Regions from separate parts of the Kitasatospora sp. NPDC053057 genome, predicted to be linked through region 2. Evidence: riboswitches for the same ligand, from Rfam matches in the RefSeq annotation. Region 2 holds a riboswitch; each other region holds the start of a gene.
What was found. A riboswitch is a leader RNA that binds a small molecule or an ion and turns the genes downstream of it on or off. The one in region 2 is predicted to bind cobalamin.
Positions count from the first base shown of each region.

Region 1 (6,409 bases), on a different contig from region 2:
GCTGGGGCTGCACCGGCTGAGGCTGCTGCTGGGCGTACGGCACGGGCGTCGGCGCGGCCGGCACGGTCTGCATGATCGACCAGTGCGGCTCCCCGGCCGCGGCCCCCTCCGGCTGCTCCCGCCACTTGGAGCGGGCCAGCAGCAGGATCAGCGCCGCGGTGACGACCACGCCGAGCGCGAAGGTCGCGAGCTTCAGCCCGCCCTCGGTGGTCCCGGTGAACCACTCCCGCTGCGGCTTGTCCAGCAGCGCGCCGGTCAGGCTGCGCACCCGGTTGTAGCCCTCGACCAGAGCCACGCCCGCCGCCACCCCGAGCGCCCAGTTGCGCCCGCGCAGCAGCAGGATGCCCGCGATCAGGTACAGCAGGCCGTAGTTGAGGCTTCCGGTCTCGGCGTCGACCGAGGTCCCGCCGTAGTAGAAGACGCCCTTGAGGTACGTGGCGAAGCCGACCTGGCCGAAGCAGTTGTAGGCCGCCCAGCCGAGCAGCACCACGCCCCAGCCGATCGCCAGGCCACCGGCCCCACGCATCGGACGCGTCTGTGTCATCCCCTACCCCCGCCCCTTCGGCCCTGTCCCGACCGTCCACCGAGCCCTCGGCATCGCCGCCACAGGATGCCACACGGCGCAACGGACCCGGAATCCAGCCCGTTCAACCGATCCCGCACGGATCTTCCCGGACCTCCCCGGACCTCCCCGGACCTCGGCCGGTCTCAGCGGACGTGCAGTCCGCCCCAGTCGATGGTCCCGCCGGACGAGCCGGAGCCGCCGGTGATCGCCAACGGGCTGTGGTAGGTGGCGTTGACGTCCGCGACGGAGTTGCGCGGCTGGTCCGGGGCCAGGTTGTTGGCGGTGAGCGACTGCCCCCAGACCGTCCAGATCGTCCACGGCGTGCGCCGAAGGGTGTCCGGCTGGCGGGAGTTGACGGGTACGGCGAAGGACTCGGCCAGCATCCGCGGCTTGTCGTAGGCGGCGAGCCCGTCGTAGTAGCGCTTGGTCCACACCTCGCCGGTGCCGATCGGGTGCGCCGGGCTGCCGCTGTAGTCGTCCACCCCGACCACGTCGACGTACTGGGCGCCCGGGTAGTAGTCCCACGGGTCCACGCCCGGGGCGCCGTCCCAGGACACCGGCGTCCAGACGAACAGCAGGTTGTGCAGGCCCCTGGTCTCCACCAGGTACTTGTAGGTGATCTTCCACAGCGCCTGGTAGTCGGCCGGCTTCTGGCCCGCCCACCAGAACCGGCTGGAGCAGTCCTGGACGTTCATCTCGTGGTACGGGCGCAGCAGCACCGGCACGTCGTGGGCGGCCAGGTACTCCAGGTGGTCGGCCAGGTAGGACAGGTCGGTGATCAGCGCGCGGTACTCGGGGGTGCCGTCCGCGGCGTCCACCACCCGGCCGAACCAGCCCGGGTCCTTGGCCGCCGGGGAGTTCGAACAGAGCACCCGGTCGAAGGACTTGACGTCCGATCCGGGGTAGGGCTCGTGGAAGGACATGCCGACGATCCCGGCCGGGGCGCCGCCGTTGTCGGGCAGGTCGGTGCTGCTGCCGTCGCAGTTCTGCTGGACGCCGGAGCTGTCGTAGGTGCCGTCGTCGGCACGCGGGTGGCCGGACCAGACGTCGGCCATCAGGTCGACGGCGTCGTCGGTGTACTGCCAGCCGGTCCGGCAGGTGGGCCAGCGGCCGGCCGAGTACGAGCGCGGGTTGCCGACGCCCCAGGCGTTCTGGCCGTAGCCGGGGCCGAGGTCGGTCTCCAGGAAGCCGGGCAGCCGGCCGGTGATGTCGGCGGCCTTCTTGTAGTAGTAGCCGACCTGCTTGGTGCCCCGGTAGTCGCCGTACTCGGGGTTGTTGCGCTCGTTGTGCGCCTCGACGTGCTGGCCGATCACCGTGCCGCCGCTCTGCCCGGTGCGGGCCTGGGCCTCCAGGTCGGTGAGGAACTGGTCGACGGCGCGGGCGTTCGGCGAGGCCTTCGGGTCCCGGGCGAGCAGGTCCCGGCCCACGTCCGGCGGCAGGGTGCGCCCGGGGGCGCCGACCGACACCGGTACCCGCACGGGCTCGCCGACGTCGGCCCGGTCGTCCCGGTCCAGCAGCGCGAAGGTGCCCGCGAGGACCACGACCCCGGCCGCGGCCAGGACGGCCGACTTGCCGCGCAGGGCACTGGGCAGGGCCACGACCGCTCCTCCGGTTGCTCGCCGGTACCGACCCCCACGGACGCAACCGGAACACGCGTACGAATGACTCCGATGAGAGCCTGCCACACTCCCCCGGTCCCGGCGAACGGATCCGCCGGCACCGGGGTGTCATGGCCGGTCAGCCGACCGGCGTGCCCTGCGAACCGGGCGTGGCGGAGCCCGCCGCCTTGGCCCGCTGGAGCAGCTGGCCCTTCACGTGATCGGCGAAGCCGGAGGCCGCCGCCGTCGCGGTGGCGTCGGGGGCGTTGCCGCCCTTCGCCGAGCCCTCGACGGTGAAGTAGGCGTACCGGCCCAGGCTGCTGTGCGTGCCGGTGCAGCCGGGGTTGGCGCAGAACGCCGGGGCGCCGGGGGCGGGAAGGCCCTTGAGCTGGCCGGCGTAGTTCTTCGTCGCGGTCTCGGCCTGGATCTTGTGGTCGAAGACCGCGACGCCGACGGTCACCGCGCTGTCCCCGGAGACGTACGTCGCCCGGAGCACCTTCTGGCAGCCCTGGTCGCCGAGGATCTTGCCGAGCCCGCCGGTGGTGGAGTTGCCGTCCCAGCAGGGCTGGTCCAGCGAGACCACGGTCCGGTTCCAGGTCGCGCCGTTCACCGTCACCTGCATCGCGGAGAACAGCGCCCCCGCGTCCTGCGGCGCCGGATCGGTGGCGGCCTCCCAGATCGGCTTCGACGGGTCGTCCGTCTGACCTCCCGGGGTCGAACTCGCGCTCGACGGGCCGGGGGTCGGCTTGTTGGAGGCGGTGGTGACCGGGCCGCCGCCGACCTTCTTCGGGTCGTCCTTCTTGCCGAACAGCAGCACGCCGCCCGCGGCCGCGCCGCCCACCAGGACGACGGCGGCCACGATGCCGATGACCTTCATCCGGCGCTTGCGCTTGCCCGCGGCCTCGTTGCGGTCCGCCAGCGCCGCCCAGTCCGGCTCGACGCGCTGCGGCGGCACGGGCTGCTGGGGCGCCTGCTGCTGCCACTGCGGCTGAGGGGCCATCGGCTGCACCGGCTGCGGCTGCGCGACCGGCTGCGGCTGCGGCTGCGCGACCGGCTGCGGCTGAGGCTGCGGCACCGGCGGGACGGGCTGCGAAAGCGGCTGCGCAGACGGCGCCACCGGCCCGTACGAGGCCGGCGGCGGGCCGAAGCCGCCGCTCGGCGGCGGCACCGGGCCTGGCACCGCCGGCTGCTGATTCTGTGTGCCCCCCGGCCCGGCGGGAGGCGTTCCCTGCGGCCCGTGCCCAGGTACGCCGGTTCCGTCGCTCATGCGCCCAGATCGTAGGGCATCCCCCTGACCGCCGATCCGCCCGGTGACCATTCCGCATCGAAACCAGGACGACCGGCGCGCGGATCCGGCCCGCCCGGCGCGCCGGCCCGACCCGCCCGAGGCGCGATGACGACCCGCCCGAGGCGCGGATCCCGGCCCCGGACGGGCACGAACCGCCCCCTGCCCCGGCACCGCCGGTCATCGCACCAATACACCGCGCCGCACTACATGTGGTGTCGCATCACTGAGACACCACTACATGTATGCTCACTCCTGCTGTCGATGCAGGGGAACCCGGTGGGAGTCCGGGACTGCCCCGCAGCGGTGTGCGGGCGGCTCCAGCAGCCGTGTCCGCGAGTCCGAGTACCTGCCGACAGCGTGCGCCACGGCCCTCCCGCAGAGGCCGCGCCGGCACTCAGCACCACCCCTCCGGGCCTCGCGGGCGGGCCGGGGAGACGCCTCGCGCGACGGCTTTTTTGCGTTCGCGCCGTGCTCCCCTGCCCAGATCGGCCCGGGTGACCCCGATCACGCCGCCGATCGCCGCCAGGAGAGAGCGCCTTGACCACCGCTGCCTCAGCCACCCTGCCCGCCCAGGGCTCCGGTACCGCCTTCACCGACCCGACGGTCTCCGACCCCGGGGGCGCGCTGCTGCGGCTGCTCACCGACCGCAGCGCCGACCTCACCGAGGTCGACCCCGGCCATGTCGCCGCCGCCGCGCTGCGCGGCCGCCACGCCGGCTCGGACTTCGCCGAGCTGCGCGGGCTGGCCGTGGACGCCGCCGCGTCGATGATCGCCGAGGACCCCCAGTACTCGAAGCTCGCGGCCCGCCTGCTCGCCCTGGAGATCGTCGACGAGGCGAACAGCCAGGGCTCGGTCACCTTCTCCGCCTCGATCGCCGTCGGCCACGCCGAGGGCCTGATCGGCGACACCACCGCGGCCTTCGTCACCAAGCACGCCGCCGCCCTCGACGCCCTGATCGACACCCAGGGCGACGACCGCTTCGAGTACTTCGGCCTGCGCACCGTGCAGTCCCGCTACCTGCTGCGCCACCCGATCACCCGCAAGGTCATCGAGACCCCGCAGCACTTCCTGCTCCGCGTCGCCTGCGGCCTGGCGGTCGGCGACTCCGAGCAGTCGGTGCGCGAGGTGGCCGAGCTGTACGGCCTGATGAGCCGCCTGGAGTACCTGACCTCCTCGCCGACGCTCTTCAACTCCGGCACCCGGCACCCGCAGATGTCCAGCTGCTACCTGCTCGACTCGCCGCTGGACAACCTGGACTCGATCTACAACCGCTACGCGCAGATCGCCCGCCTCTCCAAGCACGCCGGCGGCATCGGCCTGTCCTACTCGCGCATCCGCTCGCGCGGCAGCCTGATCCGCGGCACCAACGGCAAGTCCAACGGCATCGTCCCGTTCCTGCGCACCCTCGACTCCTCGGTCGCCGCCGTCAACCAGGGCGGCCGCCGCAAGGGCGCGGCCTGCGTCTACCTGGAGACCTGGCACGCGGACATCGAGGAGTTCCTGGAGCTGCGCGACAACACCGGTGAGGAGGCGCGCCGCACCCACAACCTCAACCTGGCCCACTGGATCCCGGACGAGTTCATGCGCCGGGTCAACGCCAACGCCGACTGGTCGCTGTTCTCCCCGGCCGACGTGCCCGAGCTGGTCGACCTGTGGGGCGAGGAGTTCGACGAGGCCTACCGCAAGGCCGAGCTGGCCGGCAAGGCCGTCCGCACCATCCCGGCGCAGACCCTCTACGCCCGCATGATGCGCACCCTCGCGCAGACCGGCAACGGCTGGATGACCTTCAAGGACGCCTCCAACCGCGCCGCCAACCAGACCGCGCTGCCGGGCCGCACGGTGCACTCCTCCAACCTGTGCACCGAGATCCTGGAGGTCACGGACGACTCCGAGACCGCCGTCTGCAACCTCGGCTCGGTCAACCTCGGTGCCCACGTGGCTCTTGATGCTCGCGCCGATGATCTGATCAACGCCATGGACTGGGAGCGGCTGGACGCCACCGTGCGCACCGCCGTGACGTTCCTCGACCGCGTGGTGGACATCAACTTCTACCCGACCACCGAGGCCGGTACGTCCAACTCCCGCTGGCGCCCGGTCGGCCTCGGCGTGATGGGCCTGCAGGACGTCTTCTTCAAGCTGCGGATCGACTTCGACTCGGCCGAGGCCAAGCAGCTGTCGACGATGATCTCCGAGCGCATCATGCTCACCGCCTACGAGCGCTCCGCCGACCTGGCCGAGCAGCTGGGCCGCCACGAGGCCTACGGCGAGACCCGCGCCGCCCGCGGCGAGCTGCACATCGACCACTTCCCGACGGCCGCCCCGCAGTGGGCCGACCGCTGGACCGCGCTGCGCGCCCGCATCGCCGAGACCGGCCTGCGCAACTCGCTGCTGCTCGCGATCGCGCCGACCGCGACCATCGCGTCCATCGCCGGCGTGTACGAGTGCATCGAGCCGCAGGTGTCCAACCTGTTCAAGCGCGAGACGCTCTCCGGCGAGTTCCTGCAGGTCAACCCGTACCTGGTGCGCGAGCTCAAGGAGCTCGGCGTCTGGGACCAGCAGACCCGCGACGCCCTGCGCGACGCCAACGGCTCGGTGCAGGAGCTCGGTTGGCTGCCGGAGGGGGTCCGGTCGCTGTACCGCACCGCCTGGGAGCTGCCGCAGCGCGCGCTGATCGACCTGGCCGCGGCCCGCATGCCGTACCTGGACCAGAGCCAGTCGCTGAACCTGTTCATGGCGGCGCCGACCATCGGCAAGCTCAGCTCGATGTACGCCTACGCGTGGAAGGTCGGTCTCAAGACCACCTACTACCTGCGCTCGCGCCCGGCGACCCGCATCGCCCAGGCCGCGTCCGGTGCCGCCCGCGCCGCCGCGCCGGTGCCCGTGAACACCCCGACCCTCACCCCGGAGCAGGAAGCCGCCATCGCCTGCTCCCTGGAGAACCCCGAGTCCTGCGAGGCC
Region 1 covers NZ_JBITZP010000006.1:238,624-245,032, forward strand. Annotated here, with positions in the region: gene ACIG5E_RS09950 (hypothetical protein) at 1-544, opposite strand, end outside; gene ACIG5E_RS09955 (glycoside hydrolase family 26 protein) at 709-2,163, opposite strand; gene ACIG5E_RS09960 (hypothetical protein) at 2,303-3,238, opposite strand; cobalamin riboswitch at 3,677-3,820, shown strand; gene ACIG5E_RS09965 (ribonucleoside-diphosphate reductase subunit alpha) at 4,013-6,409, shown strand, end outside.
Region 1: another riboswitch for cobalamin. It lies ahead of ACIG5E_RS09965 (ribonucleoside-diphosphate reductase subunit alpha); the one in region 2 lies ahead of ACIG5E_RS13795 (HoxN/HupN/NixA family nickel/cobalt transporter).

Region 2 (6,409 bases):
GGGCGCACTTACTCCTGGATATAGCTGTCAAGGAACCAAGGGTTCGCGTCCTGCCGCCGACGGCCCCGGGGGCCGCCGTCACAGGGCGAGGAGCTCCTTGGTGGTGATGGTGAGCAGCTCGGGCCCGCCCTCTTCGAGGGGGCGCACGACGAGCGTGTCCTCGATCCGGACCCCGCCCTTGCCCGGGAGGTGGACCCCCGGACCGACGGTGACCGGTACGCGGCTGTCCAGTTTACCCATGTCCGACGGACCGAGGCGCGGCGCCTCCCGGATCTCCAGCCCGATGCCGTGGCCCACCGGGTGCGGCGAGGTCTCGGTGTGGCCGGCCGCCTCCAGGACCTGCCGGGCGACCCGGTCGGGTACGCACTGCTCGACGCCCGGCCCGAGCGCCTCCCGACCGGCCCGCTGGGCGCGGAAGACCAGCCGGTGCAGCTCGACCTGCCAGGGCGCGGGAGCGGCGCCGATCACGAAGGTCCGGGCGGTCGAGACGCGGTAGCCGCGGTACTGGGCGCCCATCACCACGGTGAGGAAGTCGCCCTCCTCCACCCGGCGGTCGGTGGGCTGGTGGGCGGGCCGGCCGGAGTGGTTGCCGGTGCCGACCGAGACCGGGAACGCCGCCCGGTCGGCGCCGTGGTCGATCATCCGGCGCTCCAGCTCCATCGCCAGGTGCCGTTCGGTGCGGCCGACCAGGATCGACTCCAGCAGCTCGCCGAGCGCCTGGTCGGCGATCTCGGCGGCGATCCGCAGGTCGGCGATCTCGTGCTCGTCCTTCACCACCCGCAGCCGCTCCACCACCTGGCCGAGGTCCGCCAGCCGGGCCCCCTCCACCAGGTCCGCCACCGCGCGGTGCCGGGTGACGGTCAGGTCGTGCTCCTCCACCGCGAGGTCCCGCACCCCCAGCCGCCCGGCCGCGGCGGCCGCGGCCAGCGCGGTGTCCGCCCCGGCCGACACCGGCGCCTGGGTGACCTCCGTGTCGATCAGGTGCTCCCCCGAATCGTCGGGCGGCAGGTCGTCGGGCAGCGACAGCAGCGCCCGCTCCCGGGTCAGCAGCAGCGTCGCCCCACAGGGCGCGCAGCCCGTCAGATACCGCACGTTCGCCGCCCGGGTGATCAGCGCCGCATCGGCCCCGGCCGCACTGCAGTACTCCCTCACCCGCTCCCGCCGACCCACGTACGCATCCGCCATGCGTCGAGCCTACGAACCCCCGGCCCGAACCGCCCGCCGAGCACCCCCGACTCAGCGCGGCGGCGGGACGGGCCGGGCTCGCCGTCGCGGGCTCGCCGGCGCGGGCACGGTGCTGCTCGCCGCGGCGTGACCGCCGGTCGTCACCCCTGCCCGGTGGGCGTCCAGCGCTTCTCGACGCCCGCCAGCTTCCAGTACGCGATGGCGATCGCCCACACCACCACGAACAGGCCCGCGATCGCGTAGCCGACGTTGTCCAGCGAGATGTCCGCGATGAACCCGGTCACCGGGTCGGTCAGGTCGAGCTTCTCGTGCAGCACGCCGACCAGCTCGATGGTGCCGATGATGAAGGCCACCGCGATCGACAGCCCGGTGATGGTCAGGTTGTAGTAGACCTTGCGCACCGGGTTGGAGAACGCCCATTGGTACGCGAAGTTCATGAACGTCCCGTCCAGGGTGTCGAACAGGCTCATCCCGGCCGCGAACAGCAGCGGCAGGCAGACGATCGCGTACCAGGGCAGCCCGGCCGCCGCGCCCGAACCGGCCATCACCATCAGGGTGACCTCGGTCGCGGTGTCGAAGCCCAGGCCCAGCACCATGCCGACCGGGAACATCTGCCCGGGCCGGGTGATCGAGCGGGTCGCCCGGTTCAGGATCCGGGCCATGAAGCCGCGCGAGTTGAGGTGCTCCTCCAGCTCCGCCTCGTCGTACCGCCCGGCCCGCATCGAGCGGAACACCTTGAGGATGCCGAGCAGCGCCGCCAGGTTGAGCGCGCCGATCAGGTAGAGGAAGGCGCCGGAGGCCGTGGTGCCGACCACCCCGAGCCACTTGTGGGTGGCCGAGTCGTCGTCCATCAGCGTGTTCGCCAGCTGGGCGCCGCCCGCCACCAGGGCGGCCATCAGGACCACCATCGAGGAGTGGCCGAGCGCGAACCAGAAGCCCACCGAGACCGGCCGCTTGCCGTCCGCCATCAGCTTGCGGGTGGTGTTGTCGATCACCGCGATGTGGTCGGCGTCGAAGGCGTGCCGCATGCCCAGGGTGTACGCGGTGATGCCGAGGCCGACCCCGAAGACCTGGGTGCCGACGGCGTAGTTCCGCGGGGCGACCAGGAAGACGAGCGTCCCGAACGCCACCACGTGCATGGCCAGGATCACCCCCATCAGCCCGGCGGTACGGATGGTGTCCTCGCGCTTCCACCGGAAGGCGGGCAGGACGGAGGGGGCCGCCTCGACGGGAGTGGCGGTTTCGGGCAGGGTCATCTTCGGATCACGCTCCAGCACCTCGTGGAATGACTTCGTGAGATGCCGTGGCCGGTCTCCTGGCTTACGGGGCTTCCGGACCCGCCTTCCCAGGCGCACGAGGCGCCCAGTGGCACGTGGGTTCGGACAACTCTCCCCCGATCACAGTGGCGAGGGCCGCTCCGGACTGGGACCTGCTGAGGGTCCGTCACCGGTCTTCCCGAGCACCACGGCGGGGAACACCGTAGGGGCAGAACACCACCCTCGCAAGGTTGCGCACCTGTGCAGGTGTCCAGGATCACAGGTCGTGAGCTGCCAGAATGTCCGCATGCATCTCGTACCGGCCGACCGCGCGGGCCACCGCACCATCGACGGCCACCGGGTCTGCGAAGCCATCGCCGCCATCGGTGACACCGAGCACGTCCGCTCCTGGGCCGAGCGGTTCTCCCTGGTCGCCGACCCCGGACGGCTCGCCCTGCTGCTCGCCCTCCACCGGGCCGGCCCGCTCGCCGTCAGCGACCTGGCCGTGGCCACCGGCATGCGCGACCCCGCCGTCTCCCAGGCGCTGCGACTGCTCCGCACCGCGGGCGTGGTCACCGGCGACAAGGACGGACGCGTGGTGCGCTACCGGCTCGTGGACGACGGCATGCGCCCCCTCCTCGACGAGTGCGCCGCCGCCGACCACGAGGAGCCGACCGCGGCCACGGGCTGACCGACACTCGGGGCCGCCCGTCTGCCCCTGAACGGCCGCCACGACCCGGCCGGATGAGTACGATCACGATGTGCCGTCCCACCCCCACGTCTGGCCCGCCGACCGCTGGAACACCCGCCCGGTCAAGGCCCGCGTGCTGGCGGTCGCCCGCACCCTCACCTCGGCGACCAGGGTCCTGGACGTCCTCACCCTGCTGAACCCGGACGGCATCGAGCGGTACTTCACCGTCAACCCCGGCTCCGCCTTCGCCGACCGCGCCCTGGACGACTTCCTCCACGGCCTGCCCGGCTACACCGTGCTGGACTGGGAGGACGCCGTCCGGCGCCGCTTCGACCTGGCCGTCGCCTGCGCCGTCCATGCCTCCATGCACCGCCTGGACGCCCACCTGGTCGTGCTGCCGCACGGCGCCGGCTACAACCGCCTGGTCCCCGAGTCCACCGGCGACACGGTCAGCGCCGCCGGTCTCTCCCGCCACGAACTCACCTACCACGGGCGGGTGTTCGTCGACGTCCTCGGCCTCTCCCACCCCGAGCAGCTGGACCGGCTGCGGGTCTCCTGCCCCGAGGCACTGGACGTCGCCCAGGTCGTCGGCGACCCGTGCTTCGACCGGATCCTGCGCAGCGAACGCTCCCGCGACGGCTACCGGGCCGCGCTCGGCGCCGTCGACGGCCGCCGGCTCGTCGTCGTCAACTCCACCTGGAGCGAGCACTCGTTATTCGGCCGCCACCCCGACCTGCCCCAACGGCTGGTCCGGCGCCTGCCCGCCGACGAGTACACCGTCGCCGTCGTGCTCCACCCCAACGTGTGGAGCCGGCACGACCCCGAAGCCCTGCTCGACGACGCCCGCCGGATGGGCCTGCGCCTCATCCCGCCCCACCGGGGCTGGCAGGCCGCGCTCGTCGCCGCCGACTGCCTGATCGGCGACCACGGCTCGGTCTCCGTCTACGGCGCCGCCCTGGAACGCCGCACCCTGCTCGTCGCCACCGGCGCCGCCGAACTCGACCCGCGCTCCCCCAGCTACGCCTTCGGCCAGCACGCACCCGCGCTCGACCCCGACGGCGACCTCGCCGCCCAGCTCGAACTCGCCCTCGCCCGGGACCCGGCCGACCTGAGCGACCTCACCGACCGCTCGCTCGCCCACCGCGGCCGATCCGCCCGGGTGCTGCGCCCGCTGCTCTACTCCTTCCTCGACGGCCTGGACGAACCCGCCGACGAACCGGTCCTGCCGCCCTACCCCAAGCCCGCGCCCCGCCCGACCGGTGACGGGCCCACCGCGTACGACGTCGAGGGCAAGAGCGAGGGCACCGAGGTCAGCCTGCGGCGCTACCCGTTCCACCCGGACGACCACACCCCGCGCGGTTTCCACGCCCTCACCGACGACCACCCCGGCGACGCCCTGCGCTACACGGCCGAGGTCCTCGCCCGGACCGAGCCGCACGCCGAACGCCCCGCCGTCCGCTGGCTCGCCGACACCTCCCTCGAACTGCCCGGCCTCGCCGTAGCGGTGGCCGCCCTCGGCCCGGCCCGCCACCTGCTCCGGCTGCACAGCGGCCTGCTCCTCGAAGCCCGCGCCGAACGGGACTTCGGCTGCCCCGACCCCAGCCTCGACCCGCTCCTGCTCGGCTCCGCCGTGGCCTGCTGGCTCGCCGACGGCGGCGACCCGGCGGGCCTGCCCGACCACGGACTCACCGTCCGCACCGGCGAGCACCGCACCCGGGTCTCGTTCCTCGCCGGGCCCTAGCGGAGCCCCTGGCCTCGCAGCCCCGCAGCTCCCTAGCCCCGCAGCTCCCGCAGCCGCGCCCGGCTGCGCTCGGCCAGCTCGGCGTCGTCCAGCTGCTCGGCGAGAGCGACCAGCAGGGTGTGCGCCTGGGCCTCCTTGGCGTACTGCTTGCGGGCCCTGGCCCGCTCGACGCAGGTGCCGGCGTGCTCGACCGCGAGGGCGAGCTGCCCGAGGGCCCGGTGGGCCCGGGCGTGCACCAGCGGCAGCTTCATCAGCATGTCGTGGTCCTCGGTGGCCGCGGCCCGGGCGGTGGCCTCGGCCAGCACGGCCAGCGCGTCGTCCGGGCGGCCGTCGGCGATCAGCGCCTGCGCCAGGTTGTAGCTCTGCACGATCTCGCCGTGCGCGTCGCCCTCGTTGGCCTCCCGGGCCAGCGTGAACTTCTCGACCGCGTCCCCCGGACGGCCGTCGGCCAGGCACAGCAGGCCGTCCGTCTCGTACAGCACGCCCACCACCCGGCGGTCGGCCACCAGCGGCACCTGCTCCTCGGCGAGCGCCAACTGCTCGGCGGCCAGCGGGAAGTCCTCCCGCTCGTAGTGGGCCCGAGCCAGCTGGTTGTGCATCCGGACCACCGCGTCCGGATTGTTGGCCCACCGGGCCGACTCGATCCCGACCTCGTGGGTGGCGATCCAGTCCGAGTACAGCTTGCGGCTGTGGTACAGCGGCCACAGCGACTCGCACAGCCGCCACACCTCGTCGTGCCACTGCCGCTCGGCCGCCGCCTCCACCACCGCGCGCAGGTCGGCCCGTTCGGCGTGGAGCCACTCCAGCGCGGCCGCCCCGGAGGGGAACCCGGGCAGGCCCTCGCCGCTCGGCTCCTGCAGGCGCAGTCGCGGGCCCATCGCACGGTCCGCCAGCGAGGCCCTGCCCCGGTAGTACGCCACCACCTGGGCCAACAGCCCGCCCCGGCCCGGCAGTTCCCGGGCGCAGGCGTAGGCGTGGGTCCGCACCACGTCATGGGCCTGGAAGCGTTCGCCCGGCCCCTGGTCGACGACCACGTCCAGCAGGTGCGCGGCGCACAGCTCGTCCAGGGCCTCCTCCGCCCGCTCGACGCCCGCCGCTTCGGCCAGTTCGGCCGACACGAAGGGCCCCGGGTGCACGCCGATCAGCCGGTAGAGCGACCGGCCGTGCGGCGAGAGCCGCTCGTACACCGGGTCGTAGGTCTCGTGGAGGTTCCCCTCCTCGTTGTTCAGGATGGCCAACCTTCCTTCCTGGTGGGACAGTTCCGCCACCACCTGGCCGACGGACAGGCGGCCCCGGCCCAGCAGCTGGCTCCCGACGGCGTTCAACGCGAGCGGCAGTCCCTGGCACCGCTCCACCAGCGCCGCGACCTCCGTGTCGGTGCCGCGCCCGGCGCTCAGCCAGCCCCGGACGAGTGCCGCGCCGGCCGCCGCGCTCAGCCGGTCCAGCTGCAGCACCTGGGCACCGTCCATCCGCAGCGCGTCCAGCCGCCGCCGGCCGGCCGCCACCACCAGCCCGCTGGACGGCAGCAGGGCGCGG
Region 2 covers NZ_JBITZP010000010.1:72,883-79,291, forward strand. Annotated here, with positions in the region: gene ACIG5E_RS13790 (M24 family metallopeptidase) at 79-1,185, opposite strand; gene ACIG5E_RS13795 (HoxN/HupN/NixA family nickel/cobalt transporter) at 1,326-2,441, opposite strand; cobalamin riboswitch at 2,473-2,667, opposite strand; gene ACIG5E_RS13800 (ArsR/SmtB family transcription factor) at 2,749-3,132, shown strand; gene ACIG5E_RS13805 (hypothetical protein) at 3,203-4,873, shown strand; gene ACIG5E_RS13810 (AAA family ATPase) at 4,906-6,409, opposite strand, start outside.

Region 3 (6,409 bases), on a different contig from region 2:
GCTCCACCCGCAGCACCTCGTGGGCGCGCAGCAGGCCGGCGGCCAGCGGGGTCCGCCCGCCGGTGGGCAGCGACTCCAGCCGGGCCGCGCCGACCTCCACCGAGGAGGTGGGCGGCAGCGCCAGCTCGGCGTCCGCGCCCCGGAAGGTGATCATGCCGATCTTGTCCCGGCGCTGGTAGGCGTCCATCAGCAGCGACAGCACCGCACCCTTGACGGCGGTCATCCGCTGCCGGGCGGCCATCGAGCCGGAGGCGTCCACCACGAACAGGACGAGGTTGGACTCCCGTCCCTGGCGCACCTGTTCGCGGAAGTCGTCCTTGTGCAGCACCAGCGCCCGGCCGGCCCGCCCGCGCGCCACCTGGTGCGGCGCCGCGGCCTGCAGGGTCGCGGTCAGGTGCAGCCGGCTCAGGGTGCCCTGCGGCCGGCGGGCCCGGACGGTGTGCCCGCCGGTGGTCTCGGCGGGGGAGCGGCGGCCCTGCGCGCCGTGGCCGGTGCCCCGCACGGTGAACAGCCGGGTCCGGTACGGGTCGCCGGCCGCGACCGGCGCCGACTCCCGGGCGGGGGAGGGGTGTTGGGCGGGGACGGGCTGCTGCGCGGGCGGCTCGGCGTCCGAAGCGCCGCTCTCGGGGGCGGACGCCTCCGGGGCGCCGCCGTCGAACGGCTCGGGAGCGCCACCGCCGTCGGGGCCGCCACCCTCCGGACCGTCGCCATCGCCGTCACCGCCGCCGTCCGGACCCGGCCCGTCGCCCTCGGGCTCCGGGTCCTCCGGCTGGGCGTGCTCCTCCAGCGTCCGGTCCAACTGCTCCTCGTCCAGCCCCGGAGCGTCGAACGGGTTGCGCCGGCGCCGGTGCGGCAGAGCCAGCTGGGCGGCCTTGCGGACGTCCTCCTCCAACACCTCCACCCGCCCGGCCCAGGCGGCCAGCGCGACCGCGGTGCGGGCCATCACGATGTCCGCGCGCAGCCCGTCCACCTCGAACGCCGCGCATACGGCGGTGATCTGACGCAGCGCCACATCGGTCAGCTCGACCTTGGACAGCAACTCCCGGGCGGCGGTGATGTGTTCGGCGAGCTCCCGCTCCTCCGCCGCGAACCGCGCCGCGAAGCCGGCCGGGTCCGCGTCGTACGCGAGCCGGCGCCGGACCACCTCGGCGCGCTCGGCCGGGTCCCGGGTGGCGGCGATCTCGACGGTCAGGCCGAAGCGGTCGAGTAGCTGCGGCCGCAGCTCGCCCTCCTCCGGGTTCATCGTGCCGACCAGCAGGAACCGCGCCGCGTGCCGCACCGACACGCCCTCGCGCTCGACGTAGGAGCGGCCCATCGCGGCGGCGTCCAGCAGCAGGTCCACCACGTGGTCCTGGAGCAGGTTCACCTCGTCGATGTACAGCACGCCGCGGTGCGCCCTGGCCAGCAGGCCGGGCTCGTACGCCTTGACGCCCTCGGCCAGCGCGCGCTCCAGGTCGAGCGAGCCGACGATCCGGTCCTCGGCCACACCGACCGGCAACTCGACCAGCTGGGAAGGCCGTTCAGTGCTGGTGGCGGCGGAGTGCGGCCCGTCCGGGCACTGCGGGTCCGGCGCGGCCGGGTCGCAGGCGAAGCGGCAGCCGTCCACGGTGGCGATGGAGGGCAGCAGCCCGGCCAGCGCGCGCACCATGGTCGACTTCGCGGTGCCCTTCTCACCGCGCACCAGCACGCCGCCCACGGCCGGGGAGACCGCGTTCAGCAGCAGCCCGAGCCGCAGGTCGGCCATGCCGACGACCGCGGTGAACGGATAGCGGACGTCACTCATGCGTCACTCCCAGGTGCCCCGGGCGGGAGGAACGGCAGCGTTCCGGCCGCCGGCACCCCGCCCTCGATCAGCTTCCACAGCGCGTCGGTGTCCGCGTGCTCCTCGATCAGGTCGCCCAGCCGGTCCAGCCGGGCCTCGCGCGCCGCGGCGAAGCAGGTGTCCGGCGCCGGCACGAACGCCCGCCCGGCCGACTCGGCGACCTCGCGCAGGAGTTCGCGGCGGAAGCCGTCGTTCTCCAGCACGCCGTGCCAGGTGGTGCCCCAGACCGAGCCGAGCCGGCAGCCGTCGAGGCTCTGCCCACCGCCATCGGAGATGAACCCGTCCCCGCCCTCGACGGAAACCACCCCGTGGTGGATCTCGTAGCCCTCGACCCGCTGCCCGTACGCCTCGCCGACCGGCCGCGCCAGCACCTTCTCGGTGCCGAAGCGGACGTCGGTCGGCAGCAGTCCCAGCCCGTCGACGACGCCCGCCTTGGACTCCACCTCGTCCTCGATCGAGCGCGCCAGCATCTGGTAGCCGCCGCAGACCCCGAGGATCGGCAGCCCGGCCGCCGCGCGCGCCTTCAGCGCCGGCTCCAGGCCGCGTTCGCGCAGCCAGGCGAGGTCCGCCACGGTGGCCCGGGTGCCGGGCAGCACCACCAGGTCGGCGTCGGCCAGTTCCTCCGGCCGGGTCGCCCAGCGCACCAGCACGCCGGGCTCCTGCGCCAGCGCGTCCAGGTCGGTGAAGTTGGACAGCCGGGGGAAGCGCACCACGGCCACCCGCAGCACGTCCGCCCCGAGCGGCCCGGGCCCGTCCGCCCGGTCCACCACCGTGGACAGGTCCAGCGAGTCCTCGGCGTCCAGCCACAGGCCCGGCAGCATCGGCAGGGTGCCCAGCACCGGACGGCCGGTCAGCTCCCGCAGCATCTCCAGCCCGGGTGCGAGCAGCCGGGCGTCGCCGCGGAACTTGTTGACGAACCAGCCCGCCACGTGCCGCTGGTCCTCCGCGGACAGCAGCGCCAGCGTCCCGTACATCGCCGCGAAGACCCCGCCGCGGTCGATGTCCCCGACCACCACCACGGGCAGGGCGGCGGCCGTGGCCAGGCCCATGTTGGCGATGTCCCGGTCGCGCAGGTTGATCTCGGCGGGCGAACCGGCGCCCTCGCACACCACCACGTCATAGCGCCGGCGCAGGTCCGCCAGGCACTCCAGGGCGCGCTCCAGCAGGACGGGCTTGCGCTCGCGGTAGTCCAGCGCGCCCACCTCGGCGACCGGCCGGCCGAGCAGCACCACCTGGCTGCGGCCGTCCGCGCCGGGCTTCAGCAGCACCGGGTTCATCGCCGCCTCCGGCTCCACCCGGGCGGCCTGCGCCTGCATCGCCTGGGCGCGGCCGATCTCGGCGCCGTCGGCGGTGACGAAGGAGTTCAGCGACATGTTCTGCGCCTTGAACGGCGCGACCCGCACGCCCTGGCGGGCCAGCCAACGGCAGATCCCGGCCGTCACCACGCTCTTGCCCGCGTCCGAGGTCGTCCCGGCGACCAGCAGTGCGTTCCTCATGCTTTGCCCCTCCTACGAAGAGCACGCAGCAGGACGTGCCCCGCGACCGTCGTACCCAGCGCCAGCGCGCCCACCCGCCGCGACAGCGTGCAGGCCCGCTCGATGTCGTCCACCGTCACCGGCCGCAACTCGGCGCCCAGCACCGGCCGGTGCTCCACCCGTTCGCCGTACTGGAGCGTCCCGCCCAGCCGCACGCCCACCGCGCCCGCGAAGGCCGACTCGGCCTGGCCCGCGTTCGGGCTCGGGTGCGCGGAGCCGTCCCGGCGCCAGACCCGCCAGGCGGTCCGGGGCTCGGGCGCGGCGGCCACCGTCAGCAGCGCGGTGAGCCGGGCGCCCGGCCAGCCCACGACGTCGTCCAGCCGGGCCGAGGCCCAGCCGAAGCGGGCGTAGCGGGGCGAGCGGTGGCCCACCATGGCGTCCAGGGTGTTCGCGGCGCGGAAGGCCAGCAGTCCCGGGGTGCCGGCCAGGGCGCCCCAGGTCAGCGCGTTCACCACGGCGTCGGCGGTGTTCTCGGCCACCGACTCGACCACCGCCCGGGCGATCTGCTGCCCGTCCAGCGCGCTCGGATCCCGCCCGCACAGGTGCGGCAGCCGCTCCCGGGCGGCCGTCAGATCACCCGCGGCCAGGGAGCGGCCGATGGTGCGCGCCTCCCGGGTCAGCGAGGTGCCGCCGAGCACCGTCCAGGTCGCGGCGGCCGCCAGCGCGGTCCGGCCCAGCGGACGGCGCCCGACCGTACGGTCCAGCGCCAGCGCGCCGGCCGCGACCACGCCCACGCACAGCGCCGTGTACCCGGCGCCGGCGGTACGGTCGTCGCGCCAGACGCGCCGCTCCAGGCGGGTGGCGGCGCTGCCGAACAGGGCGACCGGGTGACCGCGGCGCGGGTCGGCGAAACGGGCGTCGGCGGCGTAGCCCGCGACGGCGCCCAACGCGAAGGCGGCGGCGCGGGTCAGCGGGCGCACGACGGCGGCGGGCAGCTCGGAGTCCGACGGGGCGGGGCAGCCTGCATCGCGTGGGTGTCCTCACTCAGGGTCCGCGCCCTGGATCGACGTACCGGGGGCGAGAGTCTCCTGGCTTCCGGGTCGGACGCACCCCCGGGCCCTCCAGCGGCTTCTGACGGCCGCCGTGATGGGCCCCTCCTGCGCGATGGCGGGCAAGGAGGGATTCCGAGCGTGCTCCCCGGTGACAGTGGCGGGACCGCGCCGGACTCGCACCGGCTTCCTCTCCATGCCTCCGTTTGGCCCCAGGATCCCATCACGCGGCCGAACCGGGAGTCAACCGAGGTCAAGGAGGGGTCGGTCACACCCGAGGCCGTTGCCGCCCTGTGCGATCGCCCAGCGCGGGGGAGGGCCCGTCAGCTCCACTTCGTGCGTTCGGCGACTGGGACGGGCCGAGGGCCACACCTACCGTTCGGTGCCATGCGCCGCAGAAAGTCCCCCGCCACTGCCGCCCCTTCTCCCGTGCCGTTCTCACCCGAGGCCGCCCGCGCCCACCGGGCCGGCCTCGGGCTGACCCCCGAGCAGGTCGCCGAGGGCATGGCCGCGCACGGCGTACGGCTGCTGCCCGGCCACGTGCTCGCCTGGGAGGACGGCGAGCTGCGCCCCGGCGAGGCCGAGTTCATCGCCCTGGCCAGGGCCCTCTGGTGCCCGGCCGCCCAGCTGATGGACGGCCGCCCGGTGAGCCTGCGTGACCACCGCCTCGCCCGGGAGCTCGGCCAGGAGGCCGTCGCCGAGCGGGTCGGCGTGACGCTGCCCGCCTACCGGCAGGCCGAACTGACCGGCCACTGGGACGGTGACCCGGACCAGACCCACGCCCTCGCCCAGGTGCTGGGCCTGCGGCTGACCGAACTGGTCGCGGCCACCGGGCGCGGCGAGGCCCTCGACGGCCTGCTGCGCCAGTGCGTGGCCGGCCGCTGGCAGCCCCAGCTGCGCCCGCTCGCCCGCCTCGTCCCCGTCCCGGAAGCCGACCTCGCCGCCGTCCTCCCCGTCCTCCACCAGGAACACCACGTCCCCTCCCACTGGGGCGCCACCACCCAGCCCCGCACCCCCACCCCACCCCTCACCCCCCGCTTCTGGCACCTCCTCAGCACCCACGACCCCGACATCCCGGTCTGACCGTCCCCGGCCGTCCCCCGGACGGCCCAGTCCGGTGGCCGGGGGCGCGGTGCCCCGGTGGACTGGTGCTCGAATACCGTCCGGTCCGTGGAGCAGAGCGGGGAACGAAATGCGTTGGGGAACCGCAGCGGTCGTGGCGGCCGCCGCCGTCGGGGCCGGGGCCGCCGTCCTGGTGATAGGCCGCCGGGCCTCCGAGCGGATGGTCAGCCCGGGGGTGGGGCCGGGCCCGGCCGCGCAGGAGGCCGGACCCGTGGTGGTGCACAGCCTCGGCGTCGGCCGGGTCACCTTCAACCGCCGCCCCGAGAGCCTGCGGCCCGGTCGCTGGGCGGTCGAGTGGGATGACGACGGGCACGCGGTGGTCGAGGAGATCCTGTACCGCGACGCGCAGGGCGTCACCCGGCGGCTGGTCCGGGCCGACCGGGGCACCCTGACGCCCGGCACCGAGGTCCGCTTCACCCCGCGCGTGTACCTGGGCGACCCGACCGAGGCGCTCGGCCTGGCCTTCACCGCGACCGCCGCCGACGGCGAACTCGGCGCCCTCCCCGCCTGGCGGCTCGACGGAAAACGCGGCACCTGGGTGATCCTCGTGCACGGCCCTGAGGCCGACCGCCAGCAGACCCTCCCGGTGCTGCCCGTCCTGCACCGCCTCGGCCTGCCGGCCCTCGCCGTCACCTACCGCGGCGACGAGGGCGCCCCGGCCTCCCGGGACGGCTACAGCCACTTCGGCGAGACCGAGTGGCGGGACATCGAGTCGGCGGTGCGGCTGGCGCTCGACAGCGGCGCGGGCCGGGTGATCCTCTACGGCTGGTCGGTGGGCGCCACCGTGGTCCTGCGGACCGCGGCCCGTTCCGCCTACGCGCACGCGATCAGCGGGCTCATCCTCGACTCGCCGGTCCTCGATCTCCCGGGCTCCGCCCGCCGGGACGCCGCCCGGGCCGGTTTCACCGGTGCCTCCGCCGAGCTGGGCGCGCTGGCCGCGC
Region 3 covers NZ_JBITZP010000022.1:9,429-15,837, reverse strand. Annotated here, with positions in the region: gene ACIG5E_RS23020 (putative cobaltochelatase) at 1-1,783, opposite strand, end outside; gene ACIG5E_RS23015 (cobyric acid synthase) at 1,780-3,318, opposite strand; gene ACIG5E_RS23010 (cobalamin biosynthesis protein) at 3,315-4,277, opposite strand; cobalamin riboswitch at 4,379-4,540, opposite strand; gene ACIG5E_RS23005 (transcriptional regulator) at 4,776-5,429, shown strand; gene ACIG5E_RS23000 (alpha/beta hydrolase family protein) at 5,539-6,409, shown strand, end outside.
Region 3: another riboswitch for cobalamin. It lies ahead of ACIG5E_RS23010 (cobalamin biosynthesis protein); the one in region 2 lies ahead of ACIG5E_RS13795 (HoxN/HupN/NixA family nickel/cobalt transporter).